DNA from 4 places in the Shewanella violacea DSS12 genome. Region 3 is predicted to be linked to each of the others. Evidence: predicted binding sites of a transcription regulator. Region 3 holds the regulator's gene; each other region holds the start of a gene.
The links. Region 3 encodes sigma-54, which starts transcription at its own class of promoters, with help from an activator protein. Its sites were predicted from a motif close to GTTGGCACGNNNNTNGNNT; they were not measured.

Region 1 (5,365 bases), 1.1 Mb from region 3:
GCCAATGAACAAGGTTTGACTCAGGTGGGTAATACTTCCTGGAGGGCGAGCCTGGATTCTGGATTGGCACTGGCAGGTGAAGCCAATAGTGGTACCTTCGGTAGTATTCGTTCGTCTGCACTTGAGCAATCGAATGTAGATTTGACCACTGAACTGGTGGACCTTATCTCAGCTCAACGTAACTTCCAGGCCAACTCAAGGACACTGGAAGTCAATAATACCTTGCAACAGACCATATTGCAGATCCGCTAATAAGCTAGATATCCTCTCTGTGGAGATAAAAGCATTGCCGAAGGGCAATGCTTTTATGCAATCAGGCTCTCAGTACGCTGGTTAAATCAGGAAAACATTAGACAAAAAACGTAAAAATTAGAATACCGATGGGAGATACTCCCATTGCCTGTTGTTATGAATTGAATTTTGGTGGTATTTAGCATTCCACCTGCTGTAATCGATTGAATATAGGTAAACCATGTCATTTAATATCGCGTTGAGTGGAATTGCTGCTGCTCAAAAAGATCTAAACACCACTGCAAATAACATAGCAAACGTTAACAGTATAGGCTTTAAAGAGTCTCGAGCTGAGTTTTCCGATGTCTACGCAAATTCTATTTTTTCTAACAGTAAGACTGCCGTTGGCGGCGGAGTTACCACCAGCCAAGTGGCTCAGCAATTTCATCAAGGCAGTATGCAGTTTACAAATAATGCTTTGGATATGGCCATTAATGGTGGTGGTTTTTTTGTGACCTCTTCGGATCTCAGTGGAAAGGAGCAATCTTTTACCCGTGCAGGTGCGTTTAAAGTGGATTCAAGTAATTATTTAGTTGATTCTCAAGGAAACTTTTTACAAACGTTTCCCGTAGACAAAGATGGCAACTCGACATCTGTGAGTCTGACTACGACTAAACCAGTTACTATTCCAGATACCGCAGGTAGCCCGCAGAAGACAGAAAACATCGGCATTCAGATGAATCTTAATGCCGCTGACTCTACATTAGATCCAGCCTTGTTCGACCCTAACGATCGCGATACCTATAACAATTCCACCGCTGTTACCATGTATGACTCCTTGGGTGAGCCGCATATTATGACCACCTATTTCGTGCGTCCACCTAATGCGGCTTATACCGGTGAGAGTAACTGGGTTGCCTTCTATGCGGTTGATGGCAAACAAGTTGATCTAGATGGCGCGGCAGGCAGCTATCAAACGGATACCAATGCAGATGGTGCCCCTGATGGTACAGGTACTGCTGTAACCGCCGGCGGTTGGAAGGGCGCGGTGATCAAGTTTAACGATATAGGTTCATACACGACTAGTGATCCAGCCACAATCAAAACACAAGCGTTAGGGGTAGGCGGCGCTGGGGTGCTGGGTCCTGGTACCGATGGTACGCAAACCCTGACCATAGACTTTAATAACCCGACTCAATACGCCTCGACGTTTGAAGTTACTGAGTTAAACCAGGATGGCACCACAGTGGGCCGTCTCACCAATGTCGAAGTTGGCGCCGATGGTTTGATCAATGCAAGTTACAGTAATGGCACGACAGTCGCTTTGGCTCGGGTTGCACTGGCGCGTTTCGCCAATGAACAAGGCCTGACTCAGGTAGGCAACACTTCCTGGAAGGCTAGCCAAGACTCGGGACTGGCACTGGCTGGTGAAGCTAATACTGGTACATTCGGCAGTATACGTTCATCTGCCTTAGAGCAGTCAAATGTAGACTTGACCACAGAGCTGGTGGATCTTATCTCAGCTCAACGTAATTTCCAGGCCAACTCAAGAACACTGGAAGTCAATAATACTTTGCAGCAGACCATATTACAGATCCGCTAATTCGCGCGATATCCATAGTTAAAGCAATAAAGGCATTGCCGCACGGCAATGCCTTTCCGTTTCTCTCTCCATTTCGACTTACTACCCTTTTTCCTAAGTGCCAACAAGTTGTTTCTGCATTGGCACGATGTTTGCTTTTAATCTTATATAGAAAGTAATTAGCAAAAGATTGACGGAGAACACCAGTGGATAAATTACTCTACGTTGCCATGAGCGGCGCAAAGCAAAATATGAATTCCCTGGCTGTGCGCGCAAATAACTTAGCCAATGCCAATACCGATGGTTTCAAGGCGGATATGGAGCAAGCTCGCTCGATGCAAGCTTTTGGTGAAGGATTGCCTACAAGGGTATTTGCTATGACTGAAAGCCCATCAGCTGATTTTGCTGCGGGACCAATCAAGACCACAGGAAGAGATCTCGATATTGCCGTCAAAGGTGATGGCTGGATTGCGGTGCAGAGCGCCGATGGTGGTGAGGCATACACGCGTTCCGGCAGTTTAAGTTTTGACACTACCGGCCTACTGCGTAACGACCGCGGAAATCCCATCATGGGTGATTCAGGCCCGATTGTGTTGCCACTGCCTATCGAGAAGGTATCAATCTCTCAAGATGGCATCATCTCTGTCAGACCTTTAGGCTCTACGGCGGAAGTGATTGAAGTCGTCGGCCGTATCAAGTTAGTCAATCCAGGTAATCAAAATTTGATGCGAGGGGAAGACGGCTTGTTCAGGTTGATATCCGGTGACAATGCCCCTGCGGATGCTTTTATTACAATAGAAAGTGGTGCTGTGGAAGGCAGTAACGTCAATGCCGTCTCAGAGATGGTGGCACTTATTGATATACAGCGTCAATTTGAGATGCAGGTCAAAATGATGAAAACAGCAGAAGAGATGGATAAAGCCTCCTCTTCATTAATGCGTATTAGCTAGGAGTAATATTATGCATCCCGCGTTATGGATTAGTAAGACAGGCTTAGATGCTCAGCAAACAGATATCTCGGTGATCTCGAACAACGTGGCTAACGCAAGCACGATTGGTTATAAGAAGAGCCGTGCTGTTTTTGAAGATCTCCTTTATCAAACGGTTAACCAAGCCGGCGGCATCAGTGCATCAAATACCAAGTTACCCAATGGATTAAACATAGGTGCGGGTACTAAGGTTGTTGCTACTCAGAAGGTGTTTACCCAAGGGAACATGCTAACAACCGATAACTCCCTGGATATGATGATTGAAGGTCCGGGATTTTTTGAGATACAACTTCCTGATGGTACAGCGGCCTATACCCGCAATGGTCAATTTACCTTAGATGACACAGGGCAAATGGTGACTTCAGGCTCAGGCTATGTGGTGCAACCAGCAATAACTATCCCAGATAATGCTACCAGTATTACCGTGTCTGCCGAAGGTGAAGTATCGGTTAAGACCCCTGGAACCATAGAAAACCAAGTCGTGGGTCAGTTGAGTATGTCTGATTTCATTAATCCAAGCGGATTAGACCCTATGGGACAGAATTTATACCTGGAGACGGGTGCCAGTGGCACACCTATTCAGGGAACAGCTTCACTCGATGGCATGGGCGCCATTCGACAAGGTGCACTTGAGACTTCGAATGTTAACGTAACCGAAGAATTGGTGAATCTTATTGAGAGCCAACGCATCTATGAGATGAACTCAAAAGTTATCTCGGCTGTCGATCAGATGCTGTCTTACGTCAATCAGAATCTGTAGAGGCAAGGCTATGAGTAATCAAGGTTCATTATTCGTATTATTACTTGGTTTCTTGTTGAGCGGGTGTAACTCGACCAGTGCTCACAAGCCTATCCCTGATGATCCCTATTACGCTCCTGTATATCCTGAAGCACCAGCGACTAAAATCGTCGCCACAGGATCTATGTATCAGGCCAGTCAGGCATCTAGTCTCTATTCAGATATTAAGGCACTTAAAGTCGGCGACATCATCACAGTTATTCTGATGGAGCAGACTCAAGCGAAGAAGAGTGCCAGTAATGAGATCAAGAAGGGGACAGATTTAACGCTGGATCCCATCTATGTCGGTAGCGGCAATATTAGCATAAGCGGTCAAGCCCTAGACCTAAGATACAAAGACAGCATGAATACCAAGCGTGAGTCTGATGCGGATCAGAGTAATAGTTTAAGCGGCAGCATTTCAGCCAACGTGATGCAGGTACTCAATAATGGCAACTTAGTCATTCGAGGGGAGAAATGGATCAGCATCAACAATGGTGATGAATTCGTGCGCTTGACTGGGCTAGTACGCTCACAAGATATACGTCCGGACAACACCATAGACTCGACTCGAGTCGCTAACGCTCGTATTCAATATAGTGGTACAGGCACTTTTGCCGATGTGCAAAAGGTTGGATGGCTAAGTTCATTCTTTATGGGAAGTTGGTGGCCTTTCTAAGGCCGGCATGGAACCTAGTAGTAATTAAGGAATTAACGTTATGAAATATAAATTTATCTACCTTTTATTGTTGTTTTTTGTCGCTGGCCCAAGCCAGGCACAAAGAATAAAAGACATTGCTAATGTTCAAGGTGTGCGCCATAACCAACTGATAGGCTATGGTATGGTCGTCGGTTTGCCGGGCACGGGTGAGAAGACGCGTTACACCGAACAGACATTTAAGACTATGCTGAAGAACTTTGGCATTAATTTGCCCGATAACTTTCGCCCCAAAATAAAGAATATCGCCGTGGTCGCGGTTCATGCGGATATGCCGCCTTTTATTAAACCTGGGCAAACTCTCGATGTTACGGTATCGAGTCTAGGTGAAGCCAAGAGTCTACGGGGGGGAACCTTAATCCAGACTTTCCTCAAGGGAGTTGATGGCAATGTCTATGCTATTGCCCAGGGCAGTATGGTGGTTAGTGGTTTCAGTGCAGAAGGTTTAGATGGCTCAAAAGTCATTCGAAATACCCCTACGGTTGGCCGAATTCCAAATGGCGCTATCATAGAACGTGCTGTAGCAACCCCTTTTTCTAGTGGCGATTACCTTACATTTAATCTTCGCCGCGCCGATTTTTCAACGGCTAAACGATTAGCAGATGCCATTAATGAGCTCCTGGGCCCTGGCATGGCGAGACCCTTAGATGCGGCTTCTGTACAGGTGAGTGCGCCAAGAGATGTGTCTCAGCGAGTCTCATTTCTGGCAACATTAGAAAATATTCAAGTTGAACCTGCAGATGAATCAGCGAAAGTCATCGTTAACTCACGTACCGGGACCATAGTGGTGGGCAAAAATGTACGTCTATTAGCCGCGGCCGTGACCCATGGTGGCTTAACGGTCACAATCGCCGAAGCGACTCAGGTATCACAGCCAAATGCCTTAGCTGGTGGTCAAACTGTGGTGACTACAGACAGTACAATTGATGTTAATGAGTCAGACAGGCGTATGTTTTTGTTTAGTCCGGGTACCACATTGGATGAACTGGTCCGGGCCGTCAACTTAGTAGGCGCGGCTCCCTCAGATGTGCTGGCTATTTTGGAAGCCTTAAAGGTGGCCGGAGCAC
Region 2 (5,365 bases), 1.2 Mb from region 3:
GACCAAATCAGCAGGCGTATAATGCTCACTCAATTCGGAAAGTTTCTTTGACACAGCAGGTGAGAACTCTGCATCCAGTAACTTGCTCTCTAGCATGGCGCCAACGGGATCGACCCGACTTTTCTGCTCACTCATCAGAGCCGTAACTTGATGGGTTAACAAGCTTCTCAAAGATGCCAGCTCTTCACGCATCATCTCAAGTTCAGGGCTAGGTTTCCCCTTTGCCTCATGTGAGGGCTTATTTGAATAATGCTGCCTCTCCATAGGCGACGCTTTAGCCTGTGACGGAGGAGCCTGCAAACCTTTTGCCCATTCGGGCATATCCAATTCATCACTCGAATGCTCAGAGACTTGTCGTTCAACCCGACTCTGCTGTCTCTCTAGCAATGCCTGAAGTGAATCTGCCGCAGGTGCCGGCTTTACTTTAGCTTCTGCGCGAATAGGTCTCTTTAAACCCAGAGAAATTCTCTCTTCAGCCAAGTCCATAAAAGTGGCTGATGATGCAGGTCTTTCAGCCTGTAAGGCCTTAGGTTTCGGCTCATCATAATCCACGGCAGCGACGATCTCGATTCCACCTGTGACCTTTTTGTTCGACATTATCACGGCATCCGAGCCTAAGGTCTCTTTGACCTGAGCCAATGCCGTTCGCATATCTTTTGCTAAGAAACGTTTAATTTTCACTTATATGCCCTCTACTGACCTACAGCAGAAACAATTCGAATTTGCTTCTCATCGGGAACTTCCTGATAGGAAATAACCCTTAGGTTAGGAATCGTGTGCTTTACAAATCGAGAGAGAGTCGAACGTAACATACCCGATGTCAATAATATTGCTGGTTGCCCCACCATCTCTTGCCTTTGTGCTGCGTCTTCTAAAGACTTTTGCATCCGCTCAGCCAAGCTAGGTTCGATGTTGGGCCCTTCTCCTCCCGTCGCTTGCATTGACTGATGCAACATTTGTTCCAACTCTGGCGCCAAAGTAATGACGGGTATTTCCGTTTCAGGCCCGCTGATCTCCTGCACTATCATACGTTTCAGTGAAATGCGTACGGCAGCGGTCAAGACTTCCGTATCTGTACTCTTGGGACCATATTCAAGCAATGTCTGTACTATGGTCTTAAGATCGCGAATCGATACGCCTTCGTTAAGTAAGTTTTGCATGACTTTAACAACGGTTCCCAGGGACATAACATCGGGTATGAAGCCATCGACTAACTTAGGAGAATGTTTAGCCAACATATCCATAAGCTGCTGTACTTCTTCATAACCGAGCAGCTTAGCCGCATTATTGGTTAATAGCTGGCTCAAGTGAGTAGCCACTACCGTCGCAGCATCCACCACGGTATAACCTAAGGTTTGCGCATGCTCCCTCATTTCCGGGGCTATCCAAACTGCTTCTAAACCAAAAGCGGGATCTTTCGTCTCTATGCCATCGAGTTTGCCATATACCTGGCCTGGGTTGATGGCCAGTTCACAATCATGTCTTATTTCGGCTTCGCCAGACGCCACCCCCATCAAGGAGATACGATAGGTATTAGGAGAGAGATCTAAGTTATCTCGAATATGCACAGCAGGCACCAGAAATCCAAGTTCTTGAGATAACTTCTTACGTACCCCTTTAATCCTGCCAAGTAACTCTCCGCCCTGACCTTTATCGACCAGAGGAATAAGTCGAAATCCGACTTCTAACCCTATAGTATCAACATGCTGCACATCATCCCAACTGAGTTCTTTAGGTTTACCTGCAGCCTTATCTACAGCAGGCTTCTTCGCAAGTTCCAGGGATTCCTCATGCTCTTTCTCTCGTTTTTTATATAAGAAGTAGGCCACTGAACCGACAACCAATGCCAGAGAAATAAAGGCAAAATGTGGCATACCTGGCACTATACCCATGATAAACAAGACACCGGCAGCAATCGCTATTGACCTAGGGTTGTCAAGCATCTGAGACATCATCATCTGGCCCATATCGCCGGACTCGTTCTGACGTGTCACCATCAATGCTGCAGCAATTGAGAGTAAAAGGCCTGGGATCTGAGCTACCAAGCCATCACCTATGGTTAGCAGAGTATAGATCTCCACCGCAGTAGAGAAATCCAGACCATGCTGCACCATACCGATAACGAATCCTCCAAGGATATTGATCACCATGATCATGATCCCGGCAATCGCATCGCCTTTAACAAATTTAGATGCACCGTCCATTGCCCCGTAAAAATCGGCTTCCTTGGTCACTTCCGCGCGCCTTTCTCTTGCCTGCTCCTGGTTCAATACGCCGGCATTCAAATCGGCATCGATAGCCATCTGTTTACCAGGCATTGCGTCTAAGGTAAAGCGAGCACTAACTTCTGCTATCCGCCCAGCACCTTTGGTAACAACGGCGAAGTTAATGATGATAAGGATTAAGAATACTACTAAGCCAACGGCATAGTTTCCGCCTATCACAACCGATCCAAATGACTCAATCACTTTACCGGCAGCATCACCACCGTTGTGTCCTTCGAGTAAGACCACCCGAGTCGATGCCACATTGAGGGCAAGACGCAGTAGAGTCGCTATTAGTAATACACTGGGGAAAGCGGCAAAATCTAATGGTCTGTCAGTATAAATAGCGACCAGCAATACGACTAAAGCCAAGGCAATATTAAATGAGAACAGAATATCCAGCAGAAATGGTGGCATAGGCAAAATAATCATGCCTAACGCAGCGAGAACAAATAAAGGAGTCCCTATACCTTTGAAACTAGAAGGCTTTATTTGTTTAAGTTGACCAAGTTTTGCTTTAACATCCATTCAAAAAATCCAAACTTTTGACATCTAGCTCTAATCAAGCAATTTTAAAGCCAAGTTGTGCAAATTACTCCCATCACCAACAACTAAGTTATCAATGTGGTACTTAATATTATCAAGTTTGCACTATACCGTTATATTGCCGTTAAATGAATGACTTGTGATTTAACTGAGTGAATTTTCATCAAAAATAGTATATTAAGACGCACATTTACACTATTACATCGAAAAATACGCTTACACTATTAAAGGATAAGACTAAGGGCCGTCAAAATTTAGTGGAACATGACCGACTTAAACTAATATTTCAAATCATCCGGTATGGGCTGTTTTACTGGAATGGTGGTTGGTCTTCGGCCTCCATGTCGCTGATATTGGCGTAACTGAAACACATAAGCTAAAACCTGAGCCACGGCAGTAAATAATCCCTCAGGGATCTCTTGATCTATTTTAGTCGTATGATAAATAGCGCGAGCTAAAGGTGGGGCCGAAACAATAGCTATCTCGTGTTCACGGGCTATCTCTCTAATTTTAAAAGCAACCTCATCGACACCTTTGGCCAATACATAAGGAGCCGTCGACTTCATGGCATCATACTTTACCGCCACCGCATAGTGCTCTGGATTGACAACGATAACATCGGCATTTGGAACTTCTGACATCATACGTTTCTGCGCGATTTCCCTTTGCATCTGTCTTATCTTGCCTTTCACCTCAGGTTTACCTTCGGTGTCCTTATATTCGTCTTTGACTTCCTGCTTGGTCATCTTGAGTTGTTTATTGTGATTCCAGACCTGAAATGGCACATCGATAACCACGATGAGAATGGTTGAGGAGCACAGTAAGATAAACATCCACACCAGTAGATCCAGTGCATGGTAAACATTTCCGGGAAGATGGTCCCGAGATAAGGCTAAAATTTCATCAAAGAAAAAACTTAAAAGAAAGTATGCTGATAATGCGACAACCAAAAATTTAGCGATACCTTTGGTCAATTCCACTAAGGCCTGAACACCGAACATTCTTTTAAACCCCGCCATAGGATTCATTTTATCGGTTTTCGGCATAAAGGCTTTTGTTGAGAAGGTTATTCCGCCTAATACGATATTGCCGATGAAGGCCACCAAAGCGATGAGTAACATCAGGCTAGCCATAGGAAAGGCAAGCTCTCGTCCTATCATGCTCCAAATCAAAACCATCTGATTGGTGTCAAAAACTTGTTCCCTGTCCATGGTAAACAAGGTTGTCATTATGGTGACTAAACTCCCCGCAATACTGGGGCCTACCATGGCAAAACCTACTGCTGCCGACACTAACACCGCCGAGGTTCCTAGCTCTTTGGAGCGAGCAACCTGACCTTTCTCCCTTGCTTGTTCTAATCGCCTGGGGGTTGCCTCTTCGGTTTTCTCTTGGCTACTGTCATTTTCAGCCATGAACTAGCACTCCCTTAGATAGGCTCTGCAACCCGTTAAGTTGAAACATCAAAAAGCCCCATCGGTATTACACTGAAGTTTTAGTATATCGCAAAGCAGCAGTTGAGCTGAGGTCCACACTTCATTGAAGTGCTCCATTATCGGTGTCAAGGTTAACCACAAGATAACTAAACCACTCACCATGGTTACAGGGAAACCTATGGCGAAAATATTCAGTTGAGGAGAAGCTCGGGTCATGACTCCAAAGGACAGGTTGATCAGCAAAAGCGCAACGATAGGCGTGATCGACATGGTCAATGCCGCACCAAACATGTAGCCACCCCAATCTGCCAACATTCTATAACTTGTGATACTAAGCCCTTGATCTGATATGGGAATAGTCTCGAAACTCATGACTAGCATACGGATCATAACCAGGTGACCATCGACAGCGAGGAAGATCATGGTGGTTAGCAACAAAAATAAGTTACCTATCACGGGAGTTTGCTGACCGGAAGAAGGATCCACCATAGAAGCAAAACCTAAACTTGTCTGCATACCTATGATTTGACCCGTAAGCACGAAGGTTTGCATAACGAGTAAGGTTACAAACCCCATGGCTATGCCGATAAGTAGCTGTTGTAAGGTGATAAACATCGCAGACGCGGCAAATAGCTCTACATTTTCAACCGGAGGTAAAACTGGCACTATGGCGAAGGTAATTGCCATAGATAATAATGCTCTGACTCTGACAGGTGTGGTATTAGCCCCGAAAACGGCCATCACCATAAACATACTGGACACCCTAAACAATGGCCACATATATGAGGCTATCGTGTCCATTATGGTCGTCATTAGAATATCCATGCGGCTACCCCTGTTGAGTCGTCATGTTTGTCATGCTAATTACTTTTGCCCTCGTCATCCAATGACCTGGGGGATCATATTGACCATCTGTACGAAAAATTCCATCATGGTTTGAATTAAGGTATGACCCAGAAACATCAAAGCGAACAAGGTAGTTAACAAACGAGGCAGGAAACTTAAGGTTTGCTCGTTAATCGAGGTAGCTGCCTGAAATACCGCCACGACTAATCCGATAACAAGCCCAGGAACTATGATCAGTGACACGATTGTCACTATGACAGAGAGGGCCTCCCGGAA
Region 3 (5,365 bases):
GAAGATGGACGCCCGGCTTCAGCCAGTGCCAAAGAAATTAGATATGAACTATCGAGCAGAACCTTAACCTTACTAGGTAATGCCACGCTGGAACAAGATGCTAGTCGAGTGACAGGTAATATGATTCGCTACAACATAGCTAAGCAACAGTTAATAGCTGAAAGTAAAGGCAATGATAGGGTCATCACCATTATCCAGCCTGAAAGCTATCAAGATACCAGCCAAGATAAGGCAAAACAACCGCCGGCGGCCAAGAAACTACCGACGGAATTACCTGAAATAGAACAAGATAAAACTAACAATCAAGCTAATAAGCAAGACGCTATGCCAGCTCTGTTACCAATCATAGGGCAGGAAAAGCAATGAGCCAGATGACGCTAAAGGCAGTCAACCTTGCCAAGAGTTATAAGAGTCGTGCCGTAGTTCAGGATGTTAGTATCACAGTAAAAACCGGCCAGATTGTCGGCCTGCTAGGTCCTAATGGCGCAGGAAAAACCACCACTTTCTACATGATCGTCGGTTTAGTACAGAGTGATAAAGGCAGGATCTTAATCGATGATGATGATCTAACCTTAGATCCTATGCACCTGAGGGCAAGAAAAGGCATTGGCTATCTGCCTCAAGAGGCGAGCATATTTAGGAAGTTATCGGTGCGGGATAACATAATGGCTGTCCTGCAGACTCGCTCAGATATAGATAACAACGCTCGAGAAGAACAACTCGAGAATCTTCTAGAAGAATTTAATATTACTCACATCCGAGATAGCCAAGGCATGGCGCTCTCGGGGGGCGAACGCAGACGCGTCGAGATAGCCAGAGCCTTAGCAGCCAACCCTAAGTTTATTCTCCTGGATGAACCTTTTGCAGGTGTCGACCCAATCTCGGTTATCGACATTAAAAAAATTATCCAGCAGCTTAAGAGCCGTGGTTTAGGTGTACTGATCACCGACCATAATGTGCGTGAAACCTTAGACGTATGTGAACGAGCTTACATAGTCAGTCACGGAAATTTAATCGCTGAAGGTACACCCGCCGAAATCATGGACAATCAGCAAGTAAGAGCTGTGTACTTAGGTGAACAATTCAAGCTATAGTTAATCAAGAGGCTTATTCTTAACGCGTATTAAGGGATGAGTCACTACAGATACTCGGCTACCTAGCCTAAAATTCAGGGGCTCAGAGAAGCCCCAAACAAGTCCAAGCAGGCTGTCTCATTTTATAATTACATGAAGGGAATAGCGGTAAATGAAAGCGTCACTCCAGCTTAAAATGGGTCAGCAGTTAACCATGACACCACAACTGCAGCAGGCTATACGTCTATTGCAATTATCGTCGCTGGAACTGCAACAAGAAATCCAACAAGCGTTAGACTCCAACCCTTTACTCGAACTAGATGAAGAGCAAGTTGATCCCCCAGTCAATGGCGAAGACAAGACCGTAGACACTGAAGACTTTAGTGCCACTGCAGAGAGCGATGGCCCAATTGACAACTCAGCGGTTGAAACCTCCGAGGCGATAACCCGAGATTCTATGCCCGAAGAGCTCCCCATGGACACCACTTGGGACGAGGTCTATACCGCATCGCCTAACTCAACTTCCGGTGCCATGCGCGACGACGATATGCCCTTCCAGGGGGAGACCAGCGAAGGTTTGTATGAGCATCTCGAATGGCAGAAGAATCTAACACCGTTTTCTGATAACGATCTCGCCATAGCAACGGCCATCATTGAGGCCATAGATGAGAGAGGCTATCTCACCCAGAGCATTGAAGATATTCTCGAAGCCATGGGAGATCCTGAAATTGAACAGGATGAAATTGAAGCCGTACTTAAACGCATCCAACACTTCGATCCTATCGGTATCGCAGCCAGAGATCTCAGTGAATGCCTCTTGATCCAACTGGCACAATACGCTGACACGACTCCACATATAGATAACGCCAGGATCCTGATCAGAGACCATCTGGATCTGATCGCCGGACGAGATTTTCGCCTGCTAATGCGCAAGACTAAGCTCAAGGAAGATGCTCTTAGAGATGCCATAGAGTTAATCCAGACGCTTAACCCCCGTCCTGGATTGGCCGTTACCCCGGGCAAGGATGAATATGTCATCCCTGACGTCACAGTGACTAAGAAGAAAGGTCGCTGGATGGTCGAATTAAATCCAGACAACATGCCGAAGATCAGTGTAAATCAACATTATGCATCTATGGCAAAAAGTACAAAGAGTCAAGCAGATAGCCAGTTTATTCGTGGGCATCTGCAAGAGGCTAAATGGTTTATCAAGAGCTTAGAGAGCCGCAACGAGACCTTACTGAAAGTCTCAAAATGTATCGTGAAATTCCAACAGGGTTTCTTCGAGTTCGGTGAAGAAGCAATGAAACCTATGGTACTTAACGACATAGCCGAAGCCGTTGAGATGCACGAATCCACCATATCCCGCGTCACTACACAGAAATATATGCATACCCCAAGGGGCATATTTGAGCTGAAATACTTTTTTTCAAGCCATGTAGCTACCGATGATGGTGGGGAGTGTTCATCTACCGCGATTCGTGCTTTCATAAAGAAGCTGGTCGCCGCCGAAAACCAACAGAAACCACTCAGCGACAGTAAGATGGCCTTGTTATTAGCGGATCAGGGCATTAAGGTTGCGAGACGCACCATAGCTAAGTATCGTGAAGCTATGTTGATTCCACCATCGAATCAACGTAAGAGTTTGTAGAATAAGGAATAAAGGAATAAAGGTCATAGCCTAACTAGGGGAACCTAGTTTAAGTGACGGCCTGATTAACGCTTATTGTAAGTGCTAATCACCAGAAGCGGCCTGTAGTCGATATTAGTTAGGCTCAACTCCTGGTAAAACAGGGAATTATGTTGTGAGTTAAATCCCGAAAGATTTACCTATCATCAACTTAAGAGTTAAATCGGAAACTGGAGGAGTATTTCTATGCACATAAACCTAACTGGACACCATATAGAGATCACGACATCGCTAAGACATTATGTCGAAGAAAAGTTCACTAAGCTTGAACGACATTTCGATCAGATCAATAATGTGCACGTTATTTTAAATGTTCAAAAAATGCAGCAAAAAGCCGAAGCTAAACTCCACCTTGCCGGTGGTGAGGTTTTCGCCATGTCAGAGAATGCTGACATGTATGCCGCAATAGACTCCCTGATTGATAAGCTCGACCGTCAGGTTATTAAACACAAAGAGAAGCTAACAAAGCATTAAATAATGGAATTAAGCAGCATCCTGCAGCCGGAGTGTACCACTTGCGCCACTCCGGGCAGTAAGAAAAAGGTATTGGAACTCATCAGCGATCTTGCGGCTGTCCAATACCCAACCCTATCTTCACAAGAGATTTTTGAAAGCCTCTTGGCGAGAGAAAAAATGGGAAGCACAGGTATAGGTAATGGTATTGCGATTCCTCATGGTAGGCTGAGCAACATAAGTCAACCGGTTGCTGTATTAATCAAGTGCGAAGAGCCTATCTCCTTCGACGCCATTGATAAGCAACCTGTAGATATACTATTCGCACTTTTAGTACCTGCGGATCAATGTGAGCAGCATTTGAGTACTCTGTCATCTATGGCCGAAAAGCTCAATAATAAGCTTATTGTGAAACAGTTACGAAAAACTCAAGATGAGTCAGAACTCTATCAGGTAATAACACAATGAAACTGGTGATGGTATCCGGTCGCTCCGGTTCGGGAAAATCTGTTGTACTCAGGGTCCTAGAAGATCTTGGCTACTACTGCGTCGATAATCTTCCTCTGCCGCTCATGGATACCTTGCTCGAACAACTTAAGGGCAGCACAGATCTTGTCGCCATTAGTGTTGACGTGCGTAATATGCCAGAGCAAGATAAAGAGTTTTTAAAGCAACTTGCTAACCTCCCTAAGGGCACAGAACTACTCAGTTTCTTCTTAGACTCCAGCGATGAAGTACTGCTGAAGCGCTACAGTGAAACTCGCAGGTTACACCCTCTATCCCGCACTAAGACTTCGCTGAAAGAAGCCATAGAACATGAAAGAGAGCTACTCGAACCTGTATCTAAGATGGTCGATCATTACATAGATACATCCAACCTCAACATCTATGACCTGAGTGATAAGATCCGTGAAATTCTCTTGGGTAGTGTCGATAAAGAGCTGGTAATTAACTTCGAATCTTTTGGCTTCAAATATGGCATGCCGGTGGAGGCTGACTTCATGTTTGACGTTCGTTTCCTGCCAAATCCCCATTGGGAACCTGAGCTAAGACCCATGACAGGCCTAGATGAGCCGGTTCAACTTTTTCTGAGTCAACAACCAACAGTCAATAAGTTTATCTGGCAAATAGAAAATTTACTGGCCACCTGGTTACCTCACTTGGAAAGAAACAACCGTAGTTACCTTACTATTGCCATAGGCTGTACTGGCGGACAACATAGATCGGTTTATGTCACTGAGCAGTTAGCTAAGCTTTTTGCTAACAGTAAGCATAAGATTCAGGCGCGCCATCGCGAATTGAGCGATGACTAAATTAGAACGTCAGGTCACCATATGCAATAAACTCGGCCTCCATGCCCGAGCTGCGACTAAACTCGCCATCTTGGCTTCGGAATTTGACGCCGAGATAACCATAGTGCAGGGAGAGAAAAAAGCCTCAGCTGCCAGCGTATTAGGCCTGTTGATGCTAGAGACTGGCATGGGGAAAACCATCACTCTACTCGGTAAGGGTCAGGATGCCGATGCCGCACTCGATGCAATATGTGCCCTGGTCGATGCCAAATTCGATGAAGCGAGTTAACTCTAATCTTTTAATCAATTCACGCTATAATCGCCCTTTCTTTTTATCCATTAGCTAGTTAACCCTAGTCTAAATCAAATTATCAATTCACCACCAAAGGAGGGTCAACTATGCCGAGAGAAGTACTAGACAGCGAAACAACAGATCAACGTCTAAATCGGCTCACCCAAGCCCTTGGTAGTGGTATGTTCGTCCATGTCAGAAACATGCTCCATGATATGGCGGCATCTGATGTTGCTTTTATTTTAGAATCCTCCCCTCCAAGAACGCGTCAGGTGTTGTGGCAACTTATCGATCTGGATCATACCGGCGAGATCTTAGATGAATTAGGTGAGGAGCTAAAAGATAACCTCATCAAGCAGATGACACCCGAACGAGTGGCCAAAGCCGCTGCAGGAATGGATACCGACGATCTCGCTTATATTCTGCGTAGCTTACCGGACAGTGTCTTCAATAAAGTACTCCAGTCCATGAGCAGTCAAGATAGAACCAGAGTCGAGCAGGCTCTATCCTACCCTGACGACACGGCTGGCAGCATAATGAATACTGATACAGTCACCTTGCGCCC
Region 4 (5,365 bases), 730 kb from region 3:
GGAACAGCAATGGCCATCAATGGGGCTAGATTACTCGCCAGAGCCTCTGGATCTGGTTCAGGTATTTGGCCGTGAGGCTGATACCGTACTTGAGATAGGTTTTGGCATGGGGGCTTCTCTTGTTGAGATGGCTAAAGCCTCACCTGAACTCAATTTTATCGGCATAGAAGTTCATAAACCTGGTGTTGGCGCCTGTTTATCCGATGCTGCAGAAGCTGGTGTGACGAATCTACGGATTTTTCATCATGACGCTGTAGAAGTATTAGAAAACAGCATAGTTGCCGGCTCCTTGGCTCGGGTGCAGCTCTTCTTTCCAGATCCTTGGCATAAGAAGCGCCATCATAAACGTCGTATCGTTCAGCCTGATTTTGCGCAGCTGATCCGTCGTACGTTAAAAATTGGTGGGGTTTTTCACCTAGCAACAGATTGGGAAAACTATAGCGAGCATATGCTCGAGGTTTTGGACGCTGCTGAAGGTTATAAAAACCAATCGACTACAGGTGACGTTATTAAGCGTCCAGAGCATCGTCCATTGACTAAGTTTGAGGCCAGAGGTCACAGATTAGGCCACGGTGTCTGGGATATTATGTTCGAGCGTATCGATTAATGTTTCTGAGTATTGAGCGGTAGAGTCCAATCAATACTCTCAATGAAAATTATTTTTTATAAGTTATTTAAATAAAGGTGGAAATTACCATGGCAACACGCAGTCGTCGTTTACGAAAAAAATTACGTGTAGATGAATTTCAAGAGTTAGGTTTCGACGTTAACTGGACTTTCGATGAGTCTGTATCTGAGGAACAGATTGATACTATCGTGGATCAGTTTATCGATCAGGTGATAGAGCCTCGCGACTTAGGCTTCCACGGCGGTGGTCATAAGCAGTGGGAAGGTATCATAGCCACTCAAACTATTGGTAAGTGCAGCGAAGATGATCGTACTGCCGTTACTGATTTTTGGAAGGGACAAGTGGTATCAGACGTAGTGGTTAGCGAACTTTACGATATTTGGTGGAGTTAGTGCCCGAATTGGCATTACTCGAGCAGGTGGTCGATAAAGTTCGGCCCCTGCTAGGCCAAGGTAAAGTGGCTGACTATATCCCAGAATTGGCGAAGGTTAATCCTAATAAAATTGGCATCGCAGTCACCAGTATCGATGGTACAACTATAGGTGCCGGAGATTATCTGGAACCTTTTTCAATTCAAAGTATCTCCAAAGTATTTAGCCTGACATTAGCGTTAACTCTCTATGAAGAGCAAGAGATCTGGTCTCGGGTTGGTAAGGAGCCTTCGGGGCAGTCCTTTAACTCACTGGTTCAGGTTGAATTAGAGCAAGGTCTCCCTAGAAATCCCTTTATTAATGCGGGCGCACTCGTCATTGCGGACCTGCTACAAGCTCGATTAGGTGCACCTAAGCATAGGATGCTCGAACTCATTCGTGAGCTGAGTACCAATCCAAAACTCATTTCAGATAGAGTCGTGGCTGCTTCTGAGTACGAACATAGCGCAAGAAATGCGGCTATTGCTTACTTGATGAAGTCTTTTGGCAACTTTAACAACGATGTTGATACGGTTCTGCAAAGCTACTTTCATTATTGTGCCATACGAATGAACTGTGCCGATCTGTCAAAAGCCATCTTGTACCTGGCTAATAAGGGTAAATGTTTAGATGGTTCTCAGTTACTCTCTCCGGTACAAACTCGGCAGATGAATGCATTATTAGCCACCTCGGGACTATACGATGGTGCCGGCGAATTTGCTTATCGAGTCGGTATGCCTGGTAAGAGTGGTGTCGGCGGCGGGATCATTGCCGTTATCCCTGGTGATATGGCCGTGTGTGTCTGGTCTCCCGAGCTAGATCTTAATGGTAATTCTCTGGCAGGTACTGCCGCGCTCGAAGAGCTGTGTCAAAGACTGGGTCGTTCTATTTTCTAGGTGCTGATCACAGCTCTAGTGTAAATTTATTATCTTATCGCCAAGCTATTTATGGTTAATTCAATTTAGTGAATTAACCAACTACTGGTTTTATTCACTATTCCCATCTTCATACATTTTCCTTTAAATATATTATTTTATAATATTATCAACTGATTACATTGTTGGCACAGCTTGTGCTTTGTTCTATGTCATAAGCGTTATTGCCGATATCAGTAAGTGTATCGCAACTGATATTAAGCCATTGCCGAAAGAGCATTTAAATTAAGGATAAATTTGATGAGAAAATTAGCCACTTCTATTGGGATCAGTACGGTCTTACTCGTTAGCGGAACAATCACCTCAGTTTCTGCTCACGAAGAGCATTCATCGGCTTCATATTCCAGTGACAATAGCCATTGTGAGGTTGCACTCAACTATGACATCACAGTTGAGCCTAAGTTATTGTCGATAAGTGATGCAGGCAAAGAAGTGTATCGCATCGAGATGGGTAAGCTATATGTTCAAGGCGAGCAGGTGCCCTTGAATGCCAGACAAGAGAAACTCTTGAGTCAGTATTCAGACCAAGTGTCGACTCAGGTTCCGGAAGTTATCGCTCTGGTTCATGATGCGGTTGGTATCGCATCGACTGCGGCGAGTATGGCATTAACCCCGCTACTGGGTGACGCAGCAGGTGCCAAACTTGATGAGATGATGGATGGGTTCCAGCAGAGAGTCGAGAAACTTGCCTACCAAAATGGCGATAAGTTCTATCTAGGTTCTACCGAATCTTCTTTGGAAGATACTTTTGGTGAAGATTTTGAGCAAGAAGTTGAGCAATTAGTCAAAAACTCCATCGGTACCATGATGATGAATTTAGGCAGCGAGATGCTTTCCGGTGATGGCGATTCATTTGAACAGAAAATGCAATCCTTTGGCCAAAAAATGGAAAATGTGGGTCAAGATATAGAGTTGCAGATGGAGGCTCAAGCACAAGAACTTGAGTCTAGAGCTGACAAAATGTGTGATAAATTTCAAAACTTGATTGCTCTTGAGCAGCAACTCAGAATCGCCGTTCCTGAGTTGGAAAAATACCCACTCATAGATGCGCCTAAAGTGGAATTGCTCGAATAGTATCGTTTTTATGAGCTGTGAAGCCATAGCTTGAAACCTTGGACCCTGTTGCCCCTCCCATATTCGCAACACCCTTGTATTTAAATTGAATACAGGGGTTTTTCTCTGTTTAGCCTCTTGTTATTAATCCTTACTTGCTAGCATTTCAATCAAATTTAGCCTTTATGAATAAACATTATCGATTAGGTATTAGAGTTAAGGCGCAAATCTTTGGTATACTTACAAAAAATAATAACAAACTGGCCCTCAATTATTGAGTGGTTCAGATATTGGACTCTACTCTAGTGTACTTCCACTTTATAAGTTACTGTTTTTAATGATTGTTAAGATTTTCAAAAAATTCAGACTCTAATCTTTAGTGTAAGTATTCGTTAGTGTCGTAAACACCTTAAGGCGATTTACATGTTAGAACTATTGGAACCTATCGCAATATTTACTCATGTTGCCAGAGCTGGCAGCTTTAGTTCCGCAGCAAGAAAGTTGGGGATTTCTAAATCCAAAGTAAGTACTCAAGTAGCCGATCTTGAACATAAATTAGGTGTGCAGTTAATTCAGCGCACCACCCGGAGCCTAAGTTTAACTGAGGCAGGACAACTCCTGTACGCACAAGGTGAAGAGTTACTTAGGGATGCCGATCAAGCCATTGCGAGTGTTCATAATCTAAATGATGCCACTCGTGGTGTGTTAAAGGTTGGAATATCTCAGTCATTCGGTACCATGCATATCATTCCTGCCTTACCTGATTTTATGGCTACTCATCCTGAGTTAGAGTTACAAATTAGCTTGTTAGATCATAAAGTCGATGTCGTCAGTGAAGGACTTGATCTGCTGTTGACCATGTCAGAGCAACTGCCCTTAGGTATGGTTGCTAGACCTCTTATGAAGTGCCAGTTCTTGCTTGCTGCTTCTCCATCATATATAGAGAAACACGGCCAGCCCGATCGTCCAGAGCAGTTAGTTGATCATAATTGTTTGGTCTATCATGGCGAGTGGCACGAACATAGTGTGTGGCAGTTTAAACAGGGTGAAGATTACTGTGAGATAGGTGTCTCGGGTAACTTTAGAGTAGACAATGCCCCGGCCTTGAAATCTGCTGCGATCAGCGGGCTAGGTGTGGTTTATCTTGCCAGTTACCTGCTTGAGGATGAAGTAGAGAAGGGAACCTTAGTGCCCTTGCTTCAAGATTGGCAGCTAACTCATCATCTGCCTCTTCAAGCTGTATACCCAAGAAGGAAACACTTGGCACCTAAGGTCAGTGCCTTTATCGATTTCATTAAGGGACATATTGGTTCACCGCCATATTGGGATGCCCCTTACACTGAATTGTACGCCAAAAGAAAGTGATTTTTGAGACCATAATCCATTCAAAACTTGAATGGATTTACTAAGTATTTAGGAAACATTGTTCTGATTTCGGTACTCTTGGTCACTGGTTTTGTCTCTGGTGAATATTTTCTTTGATTATCAGTGCTTTGGGTTTTAATCTGGTCAGACTTCTAGTTCGTAGATGATCATTTGCTAATGCTTACATCGTATTCTTCTTGCGGTTTGTTCTCAAATCAATACAATTGGAGGCAGTTGATACGGGATAATCTGAATTCTATAGGTTTATTAAGAATGACCCCTCTTACTAAACTTATACAGATTAGCGTTACAGCAGTTCCGAATCGATGCTGACAGAGCTTTAAGAACTAAAACAATGTCAGCCTTAAAACCATCATCCTAGTTTTGGTTTACCCCAGCCTAGTTGCTGGGGTACTTTTCAACTAGAAAGAGATTCGTCTCTCTGTACCCTACAAGCTTACTACTGACTAATTATAAGTTAGGGTAAGAAGTACAGAATAGAGACAACAAAAAGCCACATTTAATCAATGTGGCTTTTTGTTGTCTGTGAGAAAGTAGCACTTTCTATATGCCAATATTTAAAGTGGGCTGGTTTGAGCAGCCCCTTTCATATAGGAATAGGATTAGCTTTTCTGAGATACCCAAAGATCAACCTGATCTGCGAGTATGTCCAGAGGAAGTGGACCATTTTGCAGCACTAAGGTGTGGAACTCTCGGATATCGAACTTATCGCCCAGAGATTTTTTCGCCTTCTCTCTCAAGTCGAGAATCTTCAGCATACCCACCTTGTAAGCCGTTGCTTGAGATGGCATGACGATATGGCGCTCAACCATTTTGACAACATCTGATTTGGCATTGGGAGTGTTGTCGACATAGTAAGTTATAGACTGTTCACGGGTCCATTTCTTAGCGTGTATACCTGTGTCTACCACTAGGCGGCAAGAGCGCCATAGCTCCATGGCGAGTCGGCCAAA

Region 1: flgF (flagellar basal-body rod protein FlgF) is a predicted target of sigma-54. The motif match lies at 1,953-1,971, and genes of this name have one in related genera.
Region 2: flhA (flagellar biosynthesis protein FlhA) is a predicted target of sigma-54. The motif match lies at 2,829-2,847, and genes of this name have one in related genera.
Region 4: SVI_RS04860 (YggN family protein) is a predicted target of sigma-54. The motif match lies at 2,098-2,116, and genes of this name have one in related genera.

The regions. Positions count from the first base shown of each region.
Region 1 is NC_014012.1:1,620,170-1,625,534, forward strand. It holds gene flgE (flagellar hook protein FlgE) at 1-252, shown strand, start outside; gene flgE (flagellar hook protein FlgE) at 473-1,834, shown strand; gene flgF (flagellar basal-body rod protein FlgF) at 2,020-2,763, shown strand; gene flgG (flagellar basal-body rod protein FlgG) at 2,774-3,562, shown strand; gene flgH (flagellar basal body L-ring protein FlgH) at 3,573-4,259, shown strand; gene SVI_RS06565 (flagellar basal body P-ring protein FlgI) at 4,300-5,365, shown strand, end outside.
Region 2 is NC_014012.1:1,652,211-1,657,575, reverse strand. It holds gene flhF (flagellar biosynthesis protein FlhF) at 1-681, opposite strand, end outside; gene flhA (flagellar biosynthesis protein FlhA) at 693-2,792, opposite strand; gene flhB (flagellar biosynthesis protein FlhB) at 3,089-4,222, opposite strand; gene fliR (flagellar biosynthetic protein FliR) at 4,271-5,068, opposite strand; gene fliQ (flagellar biosynthesis protein FliQ) at 5,123-5,365, opposite strand, start outside.
Region 3 is NC_014012.1:478,983-484,347, reverse strand. It holds partial or broken gene lptA (lipopolysaccharide transport periplasmic protein LptA) at 1-258, shown strand, start outside; gene lptB (LPS export ABC transporter ATP-binding protein) at 363-1,094, shown strand; gene SVI_RS01925 (RNA polymerase factor sigma-54) at 1,246-2,724, shown strand; gene hpf (ribosome hibernation promoting factor) at 2,950-3,237, shown strand; gene ptsN (PTS IIA-like nitrogen regulatory protein PtsN) at 3,241-3,684, shown strand; gene rapZ (RNase adapter RapZ) at 3,681-4,529, shown strand; gene SVI_RS01905 (HPr family phosphocarrier protein) at 4,522-4,797, shown strand; gene mgtE (magnesium transporter) at 4,908-5,365, shown strand, end outside.
Region 4 is NC_014012.1:1,204,176-1,209,540, forward strand. It holds gene trmB (tRNA (guanosine(46)-N7)-methyltransferase TrmB) at 1-607, shown strand, start outside; gene SVI_RS04850 (YggL family protein) at 697-1,020, shown strand; gene glsB (glutaminase B) at 1,020-1,934, shown strand; gene SVI_RS04860 (YggN family protein) at 2,214-3,047, shown strand; gene SVI_RS04865 (LysR family transcriptional regulator) at 3,450-4,391, shown strand; gene SVI_RS04870 (DUF885 domain-containing protein) at 5,015-5,365, opposite strand, start outside.